One region of the Variovorax sp. AC194 genome, then DNA from elsewhere that is predicted to be linked to it. Evidence: riboswitches for the same ligand, from Rfam matches in the RefSeq annotation. Region 1 holds a riboswitch; the other holds the start of a gene.
What was found. A riboswitch is a leader RNA that binds a small molecule or an ion and turns the genes downstream of it on or off. The one in region 1 is predicted to bind glycine.

Region 1 (3,397 bases):
GGCCCTGTCACGGGTTCGCTGCCAGAATCGGCGCCACGCCAACAACCGATACCCGAGGGAACCGCACCATGAACCGACTCGTCGCCTGCCTGCTCACCGCAGGGCTGCTGTCCACCGCCGCACTGGCCGCGCCACCTTCGGCATCGCCACCCGCTGCGGCGGCCTCCGCGGCCGCAGCGGCGCCGGCGCCCGCTGCCGCTCCCGCTCCCGCTCCCGCAACAGCAGCAGCCCCCTCCGCCGGCATCGCCGAAGTCGAAGCCGCCGTGCGCGCCTGGGCCGCGGCCTGGTCGGCGCGCGACGTGGACCGCTACCTCGCGGCCTACGCCCCCGACTTCACGCCCGCGAAGAAGCAGGACAAGAAGCGCTGGGAGGCCGAGCGCCGCACCCGCATCGCCAACAAGTCGGCGATCAGCGTCGCGGTCGACGACCTCGTCATCAGCGTCAGCGGCCAGACCGCGAGCGCGCGCTTCAAGCAGGTCTACAGCGCCGACAAGCTCAAGAGCACCGACCGCAAGACGCTGGAGCTGCAGCGCGTGGGCGACAAGTGGCTCATCCGCAAGGAAAGCACCGGCGGCTGAAGAATCGAGCGCCAGACGGCGCAGCGGCGGTGATATCCCCTGTAAGTCAAACAGGTTCATGAAGGTGTCACCGCCTGCAACGATGCTGCAGCCATCGATCTTTCGAAAGCTGTGGCCGCCATGTTTCCCACCAAGACCGACAAGGCACGCGACGAACTCCAAGGCGGGCAACGCACGCTCAGCCAGCGCGAGCGCGCGCTGCTGCTGATGGCCGACGGCCGGCGCTCGCTGACCGACTTCAGCCCGCTGTTCGCGAGCCGCATCGAGGCGGAGCAGGCGATCCAGGCGCTGATGAGCAAGGGGTATCTGCAGGATGCGCGGCCTGCCGCTGCGGCGCCTGCAGCCCAGCCGGCACAGCCGCCCGCGGCGACAACCCCGCCCGAGCCGGTGCCCACGTCCAACCCGATCCAGCTCACCGCCACGGCCGACAACTTCGACGGCAAGCGCTCTCTCGCGACCACGCGGATGTTCCTGTTCGACATCTGCGAGCGCATGTTCGTGCGGCGCGATCCCAAGTTCGCCCTGCAGATGCGCGACGCCCTGCGCGAGGCGCGCGACCGCGAGGCGATGCTCACCATCGCCGCGCTGATGCTCAGCGAAATCGAGAAGACGGCGGGTGTCGAGCGGGCCGAATCGCTGCGCGAGCGCATCGAGCGGCTGCTGCCGCCGGCCGAAATCGTGCACTGACCCCACGCGCTCAGGGCTTGCGCGATCCACTACACTCGGCGGAGTCAGGAGAGAGCCCCGCGCGACGGGGCCGCCGAAGGCGCAGGGGATTCCCGAACGCTCAGGCAAAAGGACTGACAAGACGCCGGTGCACACCGGCGTTTCCTTGCTGGAGAGAGGCCGTTGCACCATGTGCGCCGGCCCACCGAAGGAGCAAACCCCGATCGTGGGGCGAATCTCTCAGGTAAAGCGGACAGCAGGGGTGGCCCGTGGCGTTGCAGCCATGGATTTCGACTGCCCCTTTGGAGTGCCCCGTGGCCGCTTCTTCCGCTCCCGATACCCAACTTCTCAAGACGCCGCTGTACGACCTCCACGTGGAGCTCGGCGCACGCATGGTGCCCTTCGCGGGCTACTCGATGCCCGTGCAGTACCCCGCCGGTTTGATGGCCGAGCACAGGCACACGCGCGATGCGGCCGGCCTCTTCGACATCTCGCACATGGGCCAGTTGCGCCTCGTCGGCCCCGACGCCGCAGCCGCCTTCGAGACCCTGATGCCCGTCGACGTGATCGACCTCGCCCCCGGCAAGCAGCGCTACGGCCTGCTGCTGAACGACGAGGGCGGCATCCTCGACGACCTGATGTTCTTCAACGAAGGCCACGGCTCGCTCTTCGTGATCGTGAACGGCGCCTGCAAGGTGGTGGACCTCGCGCACATCCAGCAGAAGATCGGCGCGCGCTGCGAGGTGCAACCGCTGCCCGACCACGCGCTGCTCGCGCTGCAGGGCCCGCAAGCCGCGGCCACGCTGGCGCGGCTGTCCCCCGGCATCGAGCGCTTCGTGTTCATGACGGGCGGCGCGGTGCAGATCGGCGGCATTGCGGCCTTCGTCACGCGCAGCGGCTACACGGGCGAAGACGGCTTCGAGATCTCCGTGGCCGGCAAGGACGCCGACGCCCTCGCCCGCCTGCTGCTGGCCCAGCCCGAGGTCAAGCCCATCGGCCTGGGCGCGCGCAACTCGCTGCGGCTGGAAGCCGGGCTCTGCCTCTACGGCAACGACATCGACACCACCACCACGCCGGTCGAGGCCTCGCTCAACTGGGCGATGCAGAAGGTGCGCCGCACGGGCGGCGCGCGCGAAGGCGGCTTTCCGGGCGCGGCCAAGATCCTTGCCCAACTCACAGCCGCGACCGTCGGCGCGGCCGGCCACACCGACCATGACACCCTGAAACGCAAGCGCGTCGGCCTCGTCGCGCTGGAGCGCATTCCGGTGCGCGACGGCACGCTGCTGCAATCCTTCGAAGGCCAGGACATCGGCATCGTCACCAGCGGCCTGCTCGGCCCGAGTGCCGACCGTTGTGTCGCGATGGGCTACGTGGCCACCGCGTTCTCGGAGCCCGGCACGCGCGTGCAGGCCATCGTGCGCGGCAAGCCGGTGCCGATGGAGGTCTCGACCATGCCCTTTGTGCCGACCCGCTACTACCGCGGATGACCGAGGCTGATCGCGCTTGACCGCGGCTAGGCTCTGCATCCCGATTCAATTTTTTCCACGAGGAGTTTCCCCATGAGCATCAAGTACACCAAGGACCACGAGTGGGTCTCGGCCGAAGGCGGCGCCGCCACCGTCGGCATCACCGTGCATGCGCAGGACGCGCTGGGCGACGTCGTGTTCGTCGACCTGCCCGAAGTGGGCAAGACCTTCGCGCAGGGCGAAGTGGCCGGCGTCGTCGAATCGGTGAAGGCCGCGGCCGACGTGTTCATGCCCGTCTCGGGCGAGATCACCGAAGTGAACGAAGCGCTGCGCGCCGACCCCTCGCTCGCCAACAGCGACCCGCTGGCCACCGGCTGGTTCTTCAAGGTCAAGCTGAGCGAGCCCGCGCAGCTCGATGCGCTGCTCGACGCCGCCACCTACGACAAGTTCGCAGCCGAATCCTGAAAATGCTCGCCCCTCGGCTTGCCACTTCGTGTGCTTCGCCATCCCCCATGGGGAAGGCGCGGCCCGCCTTGCGGCGGCCCGGCGGCGACCGCTGAGCCTCTCTTCTTTTTTACGCCGATATCACCGCCATGCCGATTCCCGCCCTTCCCTCTTTGCAAGAACTAGAGAACGCCGAAGAATTTCTCGCCCGCCACATCGGCATCGATGCGGCGGACGAGGCGC
Region 2 (3,397 bases), 1.7 Mb from region 1:
TACACCGGTGTGTTGACGGTGTTCACCAGCAAGGATTGACGGGCCGCGGTCAGGCCGGCTGCAGCACGCGCGGCTGCGGCGCCGGCATGCCGGTGAACGCAAAGTCCACCTCCGGCACGAGCCCGCTCACGATCCGCGCGATCGACTTGCCCGAGCCGCACGCGTGCGTCCAGCCGAGCGTGCCGTGGCCGGTGTTCAGGTACAGGTTCGGCAGCTTGGTCTTGCCGATCATCGGCACGTTGCTCGGGGTCGCGGGGCGAAGGCCCGTCCAGAACTGGGCTTGCGTGGTGTCGCCGGCGCCGGGGAAGAGCTCCTCGACGCGGCGCACGATGGCTTCGCAGCGCACGCGGTTCAGGTCGCGGTCGTAGCCGTTGAGTTCGGCCGTGCCGGCGATGCGGAGGCGGTCACCCGACTCCGATGTGTAGCGCGAGAACACGAGCTTGAATTCGTCATCGGTCAGCGAGACCTGGTGCGCCTTCGACGCGTCCTTCACGGGCAGCGTCACCGAATAGCCCTTGGCCGGATAGATCGGCAGGCGGATGCCCAGCGGCGCCGCGTACAGCGGGCTGAGCGATCCCATCGCCAGCACGAAGGCATCGCCGCGGATGCGCTGAAAGCGCCCTTCGCTGTCGGTCGCCTCGACGTGGTCGATGCTGCCGCCGGCTTCGCGCAGCGCGGTCACCGTGTGGCTCATGAGGAACTTCACGCCGGCCGCGGCCGCGAGGCCGACCAGCTCGCGCGCGAAGCGGTTGGCGTCGCCGGATTCGTCTTCGGCCGTGTAGGTGGCGCCGGCCAGCTGGGGGCGGATGTGGGCGAGCGCGGGCTCGATCTTCACGGCCTCGTCGGCCGAGATCACCAGCCGTTCGCAGCCGAGAGCGCGCATCTGCTCGGCCGGCTTGAGCGCGCCGTCGAACTCCTTTTGCGTCGTATAGAAATGCAGGATGCCCTGCGTGCGCTGGTCGTAACTCAGGCCCGTGTCGCGGCGCAGTTGCTGCAGCGTGTCGCGGCTGTAGGTGCCCAGGCGCACGATCTGTTCGATGTTGTGCCTGGTGCGCGCCGGCGTGCATTCGCGCAAAAACTGCAGGCCCCAGAGCCACTGGCGCATGTCGGCGCGGATGCGAAAGAGCAGCGGGGCGTCTTCCTTGCCGAGCCACTGCAGCACCTTGAGCGGCGCGCTGGGGTTGGCCCAGGGCTCGGCGTGGCTGACTGATATTTGCCCGCCATTGGCGAAGCTGGTTTCGGCGGCCGGGGTGGCCTGCCGGTCGATCACGGTCACTTCGTGGCCGAGTTGCTGGAGGTAATAAGCCGAAGTCACGCCGAGCAGGCCGGCGCCAAGAACGATCACGCGCATTGCAGGTACCTTTGAGGTGCAGCGCTTGAATGGCGGGCAAGATGCTGTTGGGTGCTATTGGTTCAATAGCAAGCAACCGGACGTCCGCCGTCCAAGTTGCCGCTCCCCCTGTCCTCGGTACCTGAGAGATTCACCTCTGTTGCACCTTGCAACGGGTTTGCTCCTTCGGTGCATCGCGACACCTTTGCGGGTGCGATGGCTCTCCAGACGGCGTTCGATGTGATGCAGTACTGACCCCCTGTTCGGGCCGACCTGAGCGTTTATGGGAGTTTGCGCCTTCGGTAGGGCCACCGGGGTGGCCCGCTCTCCTGCAGTGGGGCGATTGTAGGTGGGGCTTTCGAGGGCACCAAGCCTGGATTTCGGCCCTGCGGGCCAGTGGGATAATCTTCTATTCACATTCGCCGAGGGCGATCGTTCAGACAAACAACAGGGAATCCCATGATCCTGGTAACCGGCGGCGCCGGCTTCATTGGCGCCAACTTCGTGCTCGACTGGATTGCGCAAGGCAACGAGCCGGTCGTGAACCTCGACAAACTGACCTACGCGGGCAACCTGGAGACGCTCGCGTCGCTCAAGGACAACCCCAGCCACATCTTCGTGCAGGGCGACATCGGCGACAGCGCACTGCTCGATCGCCTGCTGGCCGAACACAAGCCGCGCGCCGTCGTGAACTTCGCGGCCGAATCGCATGTCGACCGCTCGATCCACGGCCCTGAAGACTTCGTGCAGACCAACGTGCTCGGCACCTTCCGCCTGCTCGAATCGGTGCGCGGTTACTGGAGCGCGCTGCCGGCCGACCAGAAGGCCGCCTTCCGCTTCCTGCATGTGTCGACCGACGAGGTCTACGGCTCGCTCTCCAAGACCGACCCGGCCTTCACCGAAGAGAACAAGTACGAGCCCAACAGCCCGTACTCGGCCAGCAAGGCCGCCAGCGACCACCTCGTGCGCGCCTGGCACCACACCTACGGCCTGCCAGTGGTCACCACCAACTGCTCGAACAACTACGGGCCGTTCCATTTCCCCGAGAAACTCATCCCGTTGATGATCGTCAACGCGCTCGCAGGCAAGCCGCTGCCCGTGTACGGCGACGGCATGCAGGTGCGCGACTGGCTCTATGTGAAGGACCACTGCAGCGCCATCCGCCGCGTGCTCGAAGCGGGCAGGCTCGGCGAGACCTACAACGTGGGTGGCTGGAACGAGAAGCCCAACATCGAGATCGTCAACACCGTCTGCGCGCTCCTCGACGAGCTGAGCCCCAAGGCCGACGGCAAGCCGTACAAGGAACAGATCACCTACGTCACCGACCGCCCCGGCCACGACCGCCGCTACGCCATCGACGCGCGCAAGCTCGAGCGCGAACTCGGCTGGAAGCCCGCAGAGACCTTCGACAGCGGCATCCGCAAGACCGTCGAGTGGTACCTCGCGAACGGCGAGTGGGTGCGCAACGTGCAAAGCGGCGCGTACCGCGAGTGGGTCGAAAAGCAATACGACGCCGCACCGGCCGGAACTGCCGGATCTGCGAAAGCCACCGCATGAAGCTGCTGCTGCTGGGCAAGGGCGGACAGGTCGGCTGGGAACTGCAGCGCAGCCTCGCGCCCCTGGGTGAACTGGTCGCGCTCGATTTCGACAGCACCGACTTCCACGCCGACTTCAGCCGCCCCGAGCAGCTGGCCGAAACGGTGCTGAAGGTGCACCCGGACGTCATCGTCAATGCCGCCGCGCACACCGCGGTCGACAAGGCCGAGAGCGAGCCCGACTTTGCCCGCAAGCTCAACGCCACCTCGCCCGGCGTGGTGGCCGAAGCGGCGCAGCAGATCGGCGCGCTGATGGTCCATTACTCGACCGACTACGTCTTCGATGGCAGCGGCAGCGAGCCCTGGAAAGAAGACGATGCCACGGGCCCGCTCAGCGTCTACGGCAGCACCAAGCTCGAAGGCGAGCAGCTGGTGGCGCAGCACTGCGCCAAGCACCTGATCTTTCGCACCAGCTGGGTCTACGCCGCGCGCGGCGGCAACTTCGCCAAGACCATGCTGCGCATCGCCAAGG

Region 2: another riboswitch for glycine. It lies ahead of ACZYRS_RS29445 (D-amino acid dehydrogenase); the one in region 1 lies ahead of gcvT (glycine cleavage system aminomethyltransferase GcvT).

The regions. Positions count from the first base shown of each region.
Region 1 covers NZ_OZ409823.1:4,548,299-4,551,695, forward strand. The annotation lists gene ACZYRS_RS21675 (L,D-transpeptidase Cds6 family protein) at 69-578, shown strand; gene ACZYRS_RS21680 (hypothetical protein) at 699-1,265, shown strand; glycine riboswitch at 1,301-1,391, shown strand; glycine riboswitch at 1,404-1,511, shown strand; gene gcvT (glycine cleavage system aminomethyltransferase GcvT) at 1,559-2,731, shown strand; gene gcvH (glycine cleavage system protein GcvH) at 2,804-3,175, shown strand; gene gcvP (aminomethyl-transferring glycine dehydrogenase) at 3,304-3,397, shown strand, end outside.
Region 2 covers NZ_OZ409823.1:6,217,982-6,221,378, reverse strand. The annotation lists gene ACZYRS_RS29450 (FIST signal transduction protein) at 1-39, shown strand, start outside; gene ACZYRS_RS29445 (D-amino acid dehydrogenase) at 50-1,351, opposite strand; glycine riboswitch at 1,450-1,568, opposite strand; glycine riboswitch at 1,580-1,672, opposite strand; gene rfbB (dTDP-glucose 4,6-dehydratase) at 1,790-2,887, shown strand; gene rfbD (dTDP-4-dehydrorhamnose reductase) at 2,884-3,397, shown strand, end outside.